DNA from 4 places in the Enterobacter cloacae complex sp. 394F7 genome. Region 3 is predicted to be linked to each of the others. Evidence: predicted binding sites of a transcription regulator. Region 3 holds the regulator's gene; each other region holds the start of a gene.
What was found. The regulator CRP, encoded in region 3, controls carbon source genes, mostly activating them, when cyclic AMP is high. The targets are predictions, from matches to a motif close to ATGTGANNNNNNTCACAT.
Positions count from the first base shown of each region.

Region 1: a site for CRP is predicted at 1,439-1,456, ahead of deoC (deoxyribose-phosphate aldolase). Genes of this name have one in related genera too.
Region 2: a site for CRP is predicted at 1,899-1,916, ahead of cdd (cytidine deaminase). Genes of this name have one in related genera too.
Region 4: a site for CRP is predicted at 2,119-2,136, ahead of AC2FAK_RS00695 (glycine dehydrogenase). Genes of this name have one in related genera too.

Region 1 is NZ_JBXWCS010000001.1:283,362-286,851, reverse strand. It holds gene deoA (thymidine phosphorylase) at 1-428, opposite strand, end outside; gene deoC (deoxyribose-phosphate aldolase) at 529-1,308, opposite strand; gene AC2FAK_RS01465 (YjjI family glycine radical enzyme) at 1,571-3,118, shown strand; gene AC2FAK_RS01460 (YjjW family glycine radical enzyme activase) at 3,093-3,490, shown strand, end outside.
Region 2 is NZ_JBXWCS010000005.1:220,898-224,387, forward strand. It holds gene sanA (outer membrane permeability protein SanA) at 115-828, opposite strand; gene cdd (cytidine deaminase) at 956-1,840, opposite strand; gene AC2FAK_RS09945 (CidB/LrgB family autolysis modulator) at 1,970-2,665, opposite strand; gene AC2FAK_RS09950 (CidA/LrgA family protein) at 2,662-3,060, opposite strand; gene dusC (tRNA dihydrouridine(16) synthase DusC) at 3,228-3,490, shown strand, end outside.
Region 3 is NZ_JBXWCS010000025.1:14,718-18,207, forward strand. It holds gene AC2FAK_RS22440 (hydrolase) at 1-18, shown strand, start outside; gene AC2FAK_RS22445 (YheU family protein) at 15-233, shown strand; gene AC2FAK_RS22450 (phosphoribulokinase) at 264-1,133, shown strand; gene AC2FAK_RS22455 (OsmC family protein) at 1,200-1,604, opposite strand; gene crp (cAMP-activated global transcriptional regulator CRP) at 1,915-2,547, shown strand; gene AC2FAK_RS22465 (YccS/YhfK family putative transporter) at 2,605-3,490, shown strand, end outside.
Region 4 is NZ_JBXWCS010000001.1:132,634-136,123, forward strand. It holds gene pmbA (metalloprotease PmbA) at 1-1,168, shown strand, start outside; gene cybC (cytochrome b562) at 1,209-1,595, shown strand; gene AC2FAK_RS00690 (Hok/Gef family protein) at 1,665-1,820, opposite strand; gene AC2FAK_RS00695 (glycine dehydrogenase) at 2,237-2,575, shown strand; gene AC2FAK_RS00700 (SFCGS family glycine-rich protein) at 2,586-2,948, shown strand; gene AC2FAK_RS00705 (DUF4312 family protein) at 2,951-3,250, shown strand; gene AC2FAK_RS00710 (DUF4311 domain-containing protein) at 3,273-3,490, shown strand, end outside.

The sequences.
Region 1 (3,490 bases), on a different contig from region 3:
CGGAAGCGGTTGTCATCCGGGAAGATATCGAAGCCCGGAATGGCTTCCAGTTTGTCGAGCGTACCGCCGGTGTGTCCCAGGCCGCGCCCGGAGATCATCGGGATATAACCGCCGCAGGCCGCCACCATGGGGCCGAGCATCAGAGACGTTACATCGCCTACGCCGCCGGTGGAGTGTTTATCGACAATCGGACCGTTGAGATTGAGGCTCTTCCAGTCCAGTACGGTTCCTGAATCTCGCATCGCCATGGTCAACGAGACACGCTCAGGCATCGACATATCGTGGAAGAAGATGGTCATCGCCAGGGCTGCAATCTGCCCTTCTGAGATGGTGTTATCTCGAATGCCGTTGATAAAGAAGCGGATCTCTTCGTCGCTTAATGCATGACCATCACGTTTTTTACGAATAATTTCTTGTGCGAGAAACACGGTAACCCCCATGAGGAATCGGGTGAATGATGGCGGGTACGATATACCCGACCACGATCCTGTAGGCCGGGTAAGCGTAGCGCCACCCGGCAATTCAAACTTAGTAGCTGCTGGCGCTCTTACCGTCGCCATGACCCAGCGCTTTCAGCAGGCTGGCCAGCAGGCTGGACGCGCCGAAGCGGTAGTGACGTGAGTCCGCCCACTCTTCGCCGAACAGCTCGTCGGCAATCGCCAGGAACTGCTGCGCGTCTTCCGCAGTACGCACACCGCCCGCCGGTTTAAAGCCCACGGTTTTGGACACGCCCATATCGCGGATCACTTCCATCATGATGCGCGCGCTTTCCGGGGTCGCATTCACCGGCACTTTACCGGTAGAGGTTTTAATGAAATCCGCACCGGCTTTGATGGAGATTTCGGACGCTTTACGAATCAGCGCTTCTTCTTTCAGTTCGCCAGTTTCGATGATCACTTTCAGCAGCACGTTTGCCGCCGCGCAGGCGTCTTTACAGGCTTTCACCAGGTCAAAGCCCACCTGCTCGTTGCCCGCGATCAGCGCACGGTACGGGAATACCACGTCAACTTCGTCTGCGCCGTAGGCAATCGCCGCGCGGGTTTCCGCCAGCGCGATCTCGATATCGTCGTTGCCGTGCGGGAAGTTAGTTACGGTTGCAATGCGCACGTCCGGGGTACCCTGCTCTTTCAGCGTTTTGCGGGCAATCGGGATAAAGCGCGGATAGATGCAGACAGCGGCAGTGTTGCCCACTGGCGTTTTCGCCTGATGACACAGGGCGATGACTTTTTCATTGGTGTCGTCATCGTTCAGGGTGGTCAGGTCCATCAGTTTCAACGCGCGCAGGCTGCTTGCAGTTAAATCGGTCATAACATTCTCCAACGGCGGTGCCGTATCAATTTTACCTTGCGGGTCTGTGAGTATTCTAACATCCACCCGCATTCACACTTCGACATTCATCACAGTTAATGAAAACTACGTACAAATTTGCATTGCTGTAATGAGATCTGCTTCAAACTTTAATGCGTGAACTGCTGACGAATGCAGCGATTCCCCTCGTCAGATCAAAAGCCCTGACAGGATGGCTTCCTACAATCCGTTCAACATCCGCAGAACAATCAAGGAAGCGAACATGCCCCACGCCAGCCCCGACGCCCTGCAACAACGTTGCCAGCACATTGTGACAAGCCCGGTATTAACCCCGGAACAGAAGCGTCATTTTTTGGCGCTGGAAGCGGAAAACAATCTGCCTTATCCGGCACTTCCTGAGGCGGCTCGTGCCGCGCTGGACAAGGGATTTATCTGCGACATGTTTGAAGGGCACGCGCCCTATAAACCCCGTTATGTTCTGCCGGATTACGCAACGTTTCTGGCTAAAGGTTCAGAATGGCTGGAGCTGGAGGGGGCGAAAGATCTGGATGACGCGCTCTCGCTGTTAACCATTCTCTACCATCATGTGCCTTCAGTAACATCAATGCCGGTCTATCTCGGTCACCTTGATGCCTTACTGCAACCCTATGTTAGAATTCTAACACAAGAAGCGATCGATAGCCGAATAAAACGTTTCTGGCGCTATCTCGACAGAACGTTGCCGGACGCCTTTACGCACGTCAACATTGGTCCGGCAGATACCCCCATCACCCGCGCCATTTTGCGTGCCGATGCAGAATTGAAGCAGGCTGCACCGAATCTGACGTTTATTTATGACCCGGACGTGACGCCGGACGATCTCCTGCTTGAGGTGGCAAAAAATATCTGTGAATGCAGCAAACCGCATATTTCCCATGGCCCGGTGAATGATAAAATTTTCACAAAAGGCCGCTATGGCATCGTGAGCTGTTACAACTCGCTGCCGCTGGCGGGCGGCGGCAGTACGCTGGTCCGCCTCAATCTGCGGGCGATTGCTGAACACAGCGCGTCACCCGACGATTTCTTCACGCGTATGTTGCCGCACTACTGCCAGCAACAAATGGCCATCATTGATGCCCGCTGCGCGTTTCTCTATCAACAATCCGGCTTCTTTGAGAATAGCTTCCTGGTGAAAGAGGGGCTGATTGATGCCGATCGCTTTGTACCGATGTTTGGCATGTACGGCATGGCAGAGGCGGTGAATACGCTTTGCGAAAAAGCGGGTATTGACGGCCGTTACGGTAAGAGCGAGCAGGCCAACGCGCTGGGCTATCGCATCAGCGAGCAGCTGGCGGCGTTTGTGGAAAACACGCCGGTGAAATACGGCTGGAAACAGCGTGCGATGCTCCATGCACAGTCGGGAATAAGTTCAGATGTCGGTACCACCCCGGGTGCGCGTCTGCCGTACGGCGACGAGCCGGATCCCATCACTCATCTGCTGGCCGTGGCGCCGCATCACCCGCACTACTCCGCCGGGATCAGCGACATTCTGACGCTGGATGAGACGGTAAAACGCAATCCGCAGGCGGTCGTGCAGCTGTGCCTGGGGGCGTTTAAGGCCGGTATGCGGGAATTTACCGCCAACGTAGCCGGTAACGATCTGGTGCGCGTGACCGGCTATATGGTGCGGCTGTCGGATCTGGCACAGTATCGCGAAGCCGGATCGCGCACCAATACCACCTGGCTTGGCGAAGAAGCCGCACGCAATACCCGCATTCTGGAACGTCAGCCGCGCGTGGTCAGCCATGAACAGCAGATGCGCTTTAGTTAGTCAGGTTATCCCCTTCTCCTGCGTGGACGGGCCGGGCAGCCGCCTGGCCCTCTTCCTGCAGGGCTGTAACCTGCGCTGTAAAACCTGCCACAACCCGTGGACCATCGGGCGCTGCAACGACTGCGGCGACTGCGTGCCCCACTGCCCGCACGATGCACTGAACATTCAGGCCGGACGCGTCTGGTGGCAGGAGAGTCGGTGCCAGCAGTGCGATACCTGCCTGCATCTGTGCCAGCAGCAGGCAACGCCAATGGCGCAGCGCCTGAGCGTGGAAGAGATCCTCGCGCAGGTCCGTAAAGCCGCCCCTTTTATTGAAGGGGTTACCGTGAGCGGCGGCGAAGCCACTACCCAGTTGCCGTTTTTGATCGCCCT
Region 2 (3,490 bases), on a different contig from region 3:
ATGAGTAAAATATTACTCATTGTTAATGAAAATGGCAACTAGCGCCACTTATATCACTCATTAGGTAGCTGATGACAGAGTAGTGCGTGTTATATCACGCATTATAGAATTCGATTACTTTTTCTTCTGCATATCCAGCAGCTGCTCCGGCGTCACCGCCGGATAACCCTGCGCATCTTCCGGCACTTCATGCATGGCCGGAATTGGCACCAGGGGGCCTAAAAAGCGCGGTTCACGTTTGAAGATATAGAGATCGGCCAGCGCGCCAAAGCGAGCGCCAAACTCACGCACGCGCACGCTCAGCATATCTTTTGGCGAGGGCACCGCATAACACTGCGCCTGAATGCCCATGTGCAGCGCGATAAACAGCGCACGCTCGCAGTGGAAGCGCTGGGTGATGATGATGAAGTCGTTGGTGTCGAACACTTTGCGCGTGCGCACGATGGAGTCGAGCGTGCGGAACCCGGCGTAGTCGAGCACGATATCTGCCGGATCAACGCCTGCGGCAATCAGGTCTTTGCGCATGGTGACCGGTTCGTTGTAGCTTTGCAGCGCATTATCGCCGCTTAACAGCAGGTAATTGACCTTGCCGCTGTTGTAGGCGTTGAGCGCGCCCTGAATGCGGTAGCGGTAATACTGATTGATGACGCCGGTGCGGTAATACTTCGCGGTGCCGAGCACCACACCCACCTGGCGATAGGGCAGGTCCTGCAGGTCATCAAAAATGTAGGGGGCCGTTTTCCAGCTCATCCAGCGGTCGAGACCCAGCACGATCAACAGCAGTATGCCGACCAGGACAGACAGGCTGTAAAAAACGCGCTTTAACATGCAGATGGCTCGTACCGAAGGTGAATTTAACTCAGGCTACTGTACCCGCCTGGTTAGCGCAAGAAACAGCGCATCAACTGAAGGCTTTTTCAGCAAAACGGGCGGGCATGTCTGCCCGCCAGAAGGATCACGCCAGCAATACACGCTCGATTGACGTGCAGCCCAGCGCTTTCAGGGTGGCGGCGGTGGCATCCCATTGAATCAGCGGTGCATCGGCAATTTCTGCCAGAATGGCGCGCTGAATATCCGGGTAGTCATAGCCGTTCAGGCTCAGCAGGTTCAGTGCGCCCTGCAGCGGTGGCAGCGTTGGGTTAAACGCGGCGTTTTCGGCATAGCTGCCGCTAAAAATACGCCCATCGCGGCATTGCAGTGCCACGCCGCTCGGGGACTTGCTGTACGGCGTATGGCTCTTGTTGGCAGCGCGAATGGCCGCCTGGGTCAGGTCATCACCGGTCAGCGTGTAACCGTGATCCTGCTCGTCCATCAGCAGGGTTTTGATTTCAAGATCTTTCGGACCAAAGGCGTCAGGCAGGTAGTCGCCCAGCGTGTGCGGCGCGCGACCCGGCAGATTGATGCGCAGCTGCAGCCCGCTGTTCAGTTCATTCATAAACTGACGGCAGTGCCCGCACGGGGTGTAGTTCACGGTAATGGCGCTCAGGGCCTTTTCGCCGCGCAGCCAGGCGTGGCTGATGGCGCTCTGTTCCGCATGAACAGTCTGCTGCATGGTTGCGCCCAGGAACTCCATGTTTCCGCCGAAGTACCAGGTTCCGCTGACGCCGCGCGCAATGGCGCCAACGTTAAAGTGGGAAAGATCGGCACGTGCACAGGCGGCAGCCAGCGGCAACAATGCGAAAGCCAGCGCGTCTTCGTCAAGATCCGTGGCCTGTTTCAGCGTGGTGATCTGCTCAGCGGTGAGCAGGGCGGGGAAATGCTCATCCGCCAGAATCGGGGCCAGAGCTGATTGCAAATTCTCTGCAAGCCGGGCGAAAGCCGCTTGAAAACGTGGATGCATGGCGTTTGCCTCATAAAGGTTAATGGATCGGTAGTGTACGGAGCCGCTGGGGCTTTATATGTGATCCATATCTCATTATGTATGCAACTTATGAAAACAAAATGAAATTTGCGCGACGCATCGCAAATTTTAGCCCATCACCGCCAGAATCACGGGGAAAATGAACGGCGCCATCAGCGAGGTCATGATTCCGCAGATCACCAGTGCCAGCGAGCTGAACGCGCCCTCCTGGTAATCCAGCTCCGCACAGCGGGCGGTGCCCAGCGCGTGCGACGCGGTGCCCATCGCCAGACCGCGTGCGGCTTTGGTATGAATGCGCATGACATTGAGCAGGGTATGGCCAAACACGGCGCCCAGAATGCCGACAAAGATCACGCACATGGCGCTGATGGCAGGAATGCCGCCGAGGCTGCCGCCCACGGCCATGGCGATAGGCGTGGTCACCGATTTCGGCAGAATAGAGGCGGCAATTTGCGCAGAGGCCCCCATCAGCAGTGCGACTGAAGTACCGGTGATCATCGCCACCAGGCTCCCCACAAAACAGATGGTAATAATGGATTTCCAGCGGGCGCGGATCTGGTGCAGCTGTTCATATAAAGGAAACGCGAGGGCGACCACGGCGGGTTGCAGCAGGTCGTTTAAAATTTTGCTCCCGGCAAAGTAGCGTTCGTAAGGAATACCGGTAAGCAGCAGGAACGGGATAATCACCACCATCGCCACCAGCAACGGGTTAAGCAGCGGCATCTTGAACCGGGCGGCAAGTTTGCGTGCCGCGAAGAATACCGCCAGGGTTAATGGCAGCGACCACCAGATATTGGCCATCATTGTTTTGTTCCTTTCTGTCCAACCACTTTACGTTCGCCATGTACCAGATGCGAACTCCAGCTAACCACAAGGAAAACCACCAGCGTACTGACTGCGCAGGAGACGACAATCGGGCCGAACTGGGCTTTAAGCAGATCGAAGTACTGCATGACCCCGACGCCAATCGGCACGAACAGCAGCGCCATATAGCGAATAAGAACGAAGCAGCCGGGGTTGACCCACTTAGCGGGCAGAATTTGCAACGCCAGCAGAACAAAGAGGATCAACATGCCGATAATGCTGCCGGGAATGGTGATAGGAAGCAGGGAAGCGATGAAAATCCCGGCGTACAGGCAGGCGTAAATCAGGACGAATGCGCGCAGATATTGCCAGATAATGTTCAATGATTTTCTCATGGTTAAAATCCTTGCTGAAACGCATTCATCATACAATTAAACCTGAAAGTGTGCCATGGATCACATCATGAATTTTAAGCATACCCGTCATTCCAGAATAGAACGTCGTGCTTTCAACATACATACAGAGCGATTACTATAGCGCGTCTTTTTTCACAGGTACTGCTATGCGTGTTTTACTGGCCCCAATGGAAGGCGTGCTCGACTCCCTCGTGCGCGAACTTCTGACCGAGGTGAACGATTACGATCTCTGCGTGACGGAGTTTTTGCGCGTGGTCGATATGTTGTTGCCGGTAAAATCGTTCTACAGACTCTGCCCGGAGCTGCACCGCCAGAGCCGGACCACCTCCGGCACGCTGGTGCGTATTCAACTGCTGGGCCAGTATCCTGAATGGCTGGCGGAGAACGCCGCCCGTGCCGTCGAGCTCGG
Region 3 (3,490 bases):
CTGGACGGTGCAACATGATTATCCCCTGGCAGGATCTGGCGCCCGAAACGCTCGATAATCTGATTGAAAGCTTTGTCTTGCGTGAAGGCACCGATTATGGTGAACATGAACGCTCGCTTGAGCAAAAGGTCAACGATGTTAAACGCCAGCTTAAAAGCGGCGACGTGGTGCTGGTGTGGTCTGAACTGCATGAGACGGTCAATATCATGCCCCGCAACGCGTTTCACGGCTGATCTTTCAACCTTTCCAGTCAGGGAGTTGCTATGTCTGCCAGACATCCGGTTATTGCCGTTACGGGGTCGAGTGGTGCGGGAACCACCACCACCAGCCTCGCGTTTCGCAAGATTTTCGCCCAGTTGAATCTCCGCGCGGCGGAGGTCGAAGGCGACAGCTTTCACCGCTATACGCGCCCGGAGATGGACATGGCCATCCGCAAAGCGCGTGATTTGGGCAAACACATCAGCTACTTCGGCCCGGAGGCCAATGACTTCGGCCTGCTGGAGCAAACGTTTCAGGAGTACGGCCTAAGCGGCAAAGGCCAGTCCCGCAAATATCTGCACACCTACGACGAAGCCGTTCCCTGGAATCAGGTCCCGGGCACCTTTACCCCCTGGCAGCCGCTGCCGGAACCTACCGACGTGCTGTTTTACGAAGGATTGCACGGCGGCGTGGTGACGCCGCATCACGACGTGGCGCGACATGTGGATCTGCTGGTCGGCGTGGTGCCAATCGTTAACCTGGAGTGGATCCAGAAGCTGACGCGAGACATCAGCGAGCGCGGCCATTCACGCGAGGCGGTGATGGATTCGGTTGTGCGCTCAATGGAAGATTACATCAATTACCTGACACCACAGTTTTCCCGCACCCATATCAACTTCCAGCGTGTGCCGACGGTGGACACTTCCAACCCGTTCGCGGCCAAAAGTATCCCGTCGCTGGATGAGAGCTTTGTGGTGATCCATTTCCGCAATCTCGACGGCATCGATTACCCCTGGCTGCTGGCGATGCTGCAGGGTTCGTTTATTTCTCACATGAATACGTTAGTGGTGCCCGGCGGAAAAATGGGGCTGGCGATGGAGCTGATCATGACGCCGCTGGTGCAGCGGTTGATGGAAGGGAAACAGATCGCATAATCATATTCCCTCTCCCGGTGGGAGAGGGTTAGGGTGAGGGCATCAACACGCACGATGCCCCATCAATCACGCCTCGATCACTTCATACGAATGGGTAATTTTTACCGCTTTCTCCAGCATTAATGCCACAGAGCAGTATTTTTCCGCAGACAGATCCACCGCGCGTGAGACGGCAGCATCTTTCAGCGCTTTCCCGGTGACAACAAAATGCAGGTTAATGTGCGTGAACAGGCGTGGCGCCTCTTCGCGACGTTCTGACGTGAGCTTGACTTCACAGTCGGTCACATCATGACGGCCCTTTTGCAGAATCGACACCACGTCAATCGCGCTGCATCCCCCTGCCGCCATCAGCACCATCTCCATTGGGCTGGGTGCTTTATCGCCGGAGTTACCGTCCATCAAAATCTGGTGTCCCGACGAGGACTCGCCCAGGAACGTTAAACCTTCTACCCATTTCACGCGCGCTTGCATATTCATTAGCTCCAACGTTGCATTTTTGGTGACAGATTACGCGTGCGTTACATTTCTCGCAATGGAAGGCGACCTGCGTCATGCTGAAGCGAGACACCAGGAGACACGCGGCGAAAGCTATGCTAAAACACTCTGGATGCTACAGTAATACATTGACGTTACACATGTATGCAGAGGACATCAAACTTTACTGGCTGCGAAACGTTACGACAGCCGACTTCCCAGGTATGGGTAAGAATTCGATTGCAACCCCAGAGTCCGGATGCATCTTATGACTCTGGTGACAGCTTATAACAGAGGATAACAGCGCATGGTGCTTGGCAAACCGCAAACAGACCCGACTCTCGAATGGTTCTTGTCTCATTGCCACATTCATAAGTACCCATCGAAGAGCACGCTGATTCACCAGGGTGAAAAAGCGGAAACGTTGTATTACATCGTCAAAGGCTCGGTGGCAGTGCTGATCAAAGATGAAGAAGGGAAAGAGATGATCCTTTCTTATCTGAACCAGGGCGATTTTATCGGTGAACTGGGCCTGTTTGAAGAAGGCCAGGAACGTAGCGCCTGGGTTCGTGCAAAGACAGCATGTGAAGTGGCTGAAATTTCCTACAAGAAATTCCGTCAGTTGATTCAGGTTAACCCTGACATCCTGATGCGTCTTTCTTCGCAGATGGCTCGCCGTCTGCAGGTGACATCAGAGAAAGTGGGTAACCTCGCCTTCCTGGACGTGACCGGCCGTATCGCGCAGACCCTGCTGAACCTGGCGAAACAGCCAGACGCTATGACCCACCCTGACGGCATGCAAATTAAAATTACCCGCCAGGAAATTGGTCAGATCGTCGGTTGCTCCCGTGAAACAGTGGGCCGTATCCTGAAAATGCTGGAAGATCAGAACCTGATCTCCGCCCACGGTAAAACCATCGTGGTTTACGGAACCCGTTAATCCCGATAAAACGGCGTGCCATCGCAAGGTGTCACGCCGTTTTTGTCTCTACTCCCCATGTGGCGCAGGCTGATTTATCACCCGGAAGTTAACTACGCACTGCGACAAACGCTGGTGTTGTGCCTTCCTGTGGCCGTGGGCCTGATCCTTGGGCATCTTCAGCAGGGGCTGCTGTTTTCACTGGTTCCCGCCTGCTGCAACATTGCCGGTCTCGACACCCCGCATAAGCGTTTTTTCAAACGTCTGATTATCGGCGGTTCGCTGTTTGCCGGGTGTAGCCTGGCCGTGCAGCTTTTGCTGGCCCGCGATATTCCGCTGCCGCTGATCCTGAGCGTGCTGGCGATGACGCTGGGGGTGACCGCCGAAATCAGTTCGCTGCACGCGCGGTTACTGCCCGCCTCACTCATCGCGGCCATCTTTACCCTGAGTCTCGCAGGTAACATGCCAGTGTGGGAGCCGCTGCTGATCTACGCCCTCGGTACGCTATGGTATGGCCTGTTTAACTGGTTCTGGTTCTGGCTGTGGCGGGAACAACCGCTGCGTGAATCCCTGAGCCTGCTCTATGTCCAGCTTGCGGAGTACTGCGAAGCCAAATACACACTGCTGACCCAGCATACCGACCCGGAAAAATCGCTGCCGCCGCTGCTGACGCGCCAGCAGAAGGTGGTGGATCTGATAAGCCAGTGCTACCAGCAACTGCATATGCTGGCCGCCAACAAGAACCACGAATATAAACGGCTGCTGCGCACCTTCCAGGTAGGGCTGGATCTGCAGGAGCATATCTCCGTGAGCCTGCACCACCCGAAGGAGGTGCAAAAGCTGGTGGAGCGCAGCCATGCCGAAGCGGTGATCCGCTGGAACGCGCAGACCGTGTCCGCACGCCTGCGGGTACTGGCCGACGACATTCTTTATCACCGCTACCCCACCCGCTTTAACATGGACA
Region 4 (3,490 bases), on a different contig from region 3:
CGATGGCGCACTGGGGATCACGGTGTATCACCAGAACCGCAAAGGCAGCGCGTCGTCTACCGATCTCAGCCCCGATGCCATTGCCCGTACCGTGCAGGCGGCGCTGGATATTGCGCGTTACACCTCACCGGATCCTTATGCTGGCGTTGCGGATAAAGATCTGCTGGCGTTTGATGCCCCGGATCTCGATCTTTTCCATCCGGCGGAAGTCACCCCGGACGAAGCCATCGAGCTGGCCGCGCGTGCCGAACAGGCGTCTTTGCAGGCGGATAAACGCATCACCAATACCGAAGGCGGCAGCTTCAACAGCCACTACGGCATCAAAGTCTTCGGCAACAGTCACGGCATGCTGCAGGGCTACTGCTCCACCCGTCACTCGCTCTCAAGCTGCGTGATCGCCGAAGAAAACGGCGATATGGAGCGGGATTATGCTTACACCATCGGCCGTGCGCTGGGGGATTTACAGTCTCCGGAGTGGGTGGGCAAAGCGTGTGCTGAACGCACGCTGTCTCGCCTGTCACCGCGTAAGCTCTCCACCATGAAAGCCCCGGTTATTTTTGCCAATGAAGTGGCGACCGGCCTGTTTGGCCATCTGGTGGGCGCTATCGCGGGCGGCTCAGTTTACCGTAAATCGACCTTCCTGCTCGACTCACTGGGCAAACAGATCCTGCCGGAATGGCTGACCATTGAAGAGCACCCGCACCTGCTGAAAGGGCTGGCCTCTACGCCATTCGACAGCGAAGGCGTGCGCACGGAACGCCGCGATATCGTTAAAGACGGCATTCTGACCCAGTGGCTGCTGACCAACTACTCCGCGCGCAAGCTGGGGCTGAAAAGCACCGGACACGCGGGGGGCATCCATAACTGGCGCATTGCCGGACAGGGCCTGAACTTCGAGCAGATGCTGAAAGAGATGGGCACCGGCCTGGTGGTGACAGAACTGATGGGCCAGGGCGTGAGCGGCATCACCGGAGACTACTCTCGCGGTGCGGCAGGCTTCTGGGTCGAAAACGGCGAGATTCAGTATCCGGTGAGCGAAATTACCATCGCCGGCAACCTGAAGGACATGTGGCGCAATATCGTTACGGTCGGTAACGATATTGAAACACGTAGCAATATACAGTGTGGTTCTGTATTACTGCCGGAAATGAAAATTGCCGGCCAGTAATACCCGAAAAGCGTTTTAATAATAAAAAAGGAAGTGAGCAATGCGTAAACACCTGTTAGCGATCGTCGCGGCTTCAACGCTGGTTCTTGGCTCTTCTGCGTTTGCTGCCGATCTCGAAGACAACATGGACATCCTCAGTCAAAACCTGAAGGTCGTTCAGAAAACGGACAATGCGGCAGAAATAAAAAGCGCATTGACCAAAATGCGTGAAGCGGCGCTGGACGCGCAAAAAGCGACGCCGCCAAAGCTGGAAAGCAAAGCGGCAGACAGCGCAGAGATGAAGGACTATCGCCACGGCTTTGACGTGCTGGTCGGTCAGATTGACGGCGCGCTGAAGCTCGCTAACGAAGGCAAAGTGAAGGAAGCCCAGGCGGCAGCCGACCAGTTTGTCGCGACGCGTAACACGTATCACAAAAAGTATCGTTAATTGGGTGCCTGAGCTGTACGTCCTTTCCCGTATGCGGGGGCGCAGTTAGCGCCCCCGCATCTTTGCTCCCTACTGGCCGGAGCGACACTCCATCCGCGCTGTCACTTCAAGCGAGCCGTTTCGAAAACGGATCTCGCACAGTGTTTTCCTCGTCACCAGCGTTAAGATGATTATTGTCAAAGCAATAATCATCAAAACCCGGATAATTGGGGATTGGCGTTTCATGGATGCCTCCTTGCTTTAAAGCGGGCGAGGTAGCGAACTCCACGGTCCGACGTGTCGTTTCGAGCCCCCGCCCTGATTTTTTATCAGGCGGGGCTTTCCACTTTCCGTCCCATGCCTGAGACGGTCAGTCTCAAGCACCCGCCGCCACTCTAGCGAATCCCCATAAGAAAACCTTATCCACGTCACATTTCTACGAGTCGGCTCGTAATCTTTTCCGCTTCGCTCTCCCTGTATTTGCCGTCAGATAACGTGATATTCATCACGCAAATACAGCGATTTATCCAGATTCAGCCTATTTATGTGGCACAGATCACTGCTGCGGCTCGCCTTTCCACTTCGAAGTGGAAAACAACTCGCTACAAACCCGCCATCGCCAACGTTAGTTTTATTCCAGAGCCATTAACGGGGTAAGACCAGTGAGTAACGGAGCGGTAATGAACAACGTTGGGGATCAGGCGGAGCAAACAGAAAAGCTCGCGAACACCATGCTGCAGCAGGTTTATGCCCTGCTGGCCCGGCACAACATCATCCCCAATGCAGTACAGGAACAGATGCTCACCTCCCATGTCCGCGCGATGGCGCACCGGTCCGTGACCGGCGAGCCGCTGCCGGAAGTGGAGGCAGAGCTGTTCGACGAAATTTCACCGGATTCAATGCGGCTCGCCCGTGAAGTGGTAGCGCAGTTTGGCAACCTTCCTGATGAAGAAGCCTGGCTGCTCTCCGTTCACTTTGAAGTCGCGAAAGACAACCTTTAAGGAGCAACACATGGAACAGATTACAGTCGTGATTGGCGATCGCCTGGGTAAAGGCCAGAAAGTGGCTGCCGGTGTAGAAAAAGCGGGTGGACGTGCGGTTGTCGTGCCGGGTATGGCGGCAGATATGAAACTCGGCGACGTCATGAAAGCGGAAAACGCCACCTTCGGCATCTCCTTCTGCGGCAGCGGCGGCGCGGGTGCCATCACGGCGCAAACCAAATATGGCTACAAAGCGAAATACGGCATGCGCTCCGTGGATGAGGGGGTGACCGCCATCAACGAAGGCTGCAACGTGCTGGGCTTTGGCTTTATGGATAAAGAAGAGCTGGGCGAGCGTCTGGTGCAGGCGTGGCAGAAGAAGCACGGCGCATAAGCATGAAAGAACAGTTCACAACCACGGTGAGAGTGAAGGGGAAGGGCGACGCCAAAGCGCGCGCCTTTGCCGACGCACTCAACCACGTTCAGGCCGCGGTGATGAAAGCCTCACCGCATATCTTACTGCGTATTGAGCCACAGGATGTGCAGGTCGTTCAGGCGCAAGAAGCGGTGCGTAAAGAAGCGTTTCTGTTCTTCTTTTTGCGCCGGGAAAGACGCACCTACAGCGTGGAGCTGGATGTGACCGTCAACGTGACCGCCATCAATCTCGACCAGGTGGATTTCGTCACGCAACGCTGATTATTCATAAAAGGGCAGACTGATGTTCTTAATTATATTAATAAAATCGCTCATCATTGGCGGCCTGGTAGGCGTCGGTGTTGGAGCCGGGGCTGCACGCATGTTTCATGCGCCTACCACTCAGGGTATGGGCGCGTTTCGTACGTTGGGGGAACTGAACTCCTGCGAAGGGGATCCGGCTTCTCACTTCTCCTTTGGGTTAGGCTTCTTCTTTAACGCCTGGGCCTCTTCCGTGGCCGC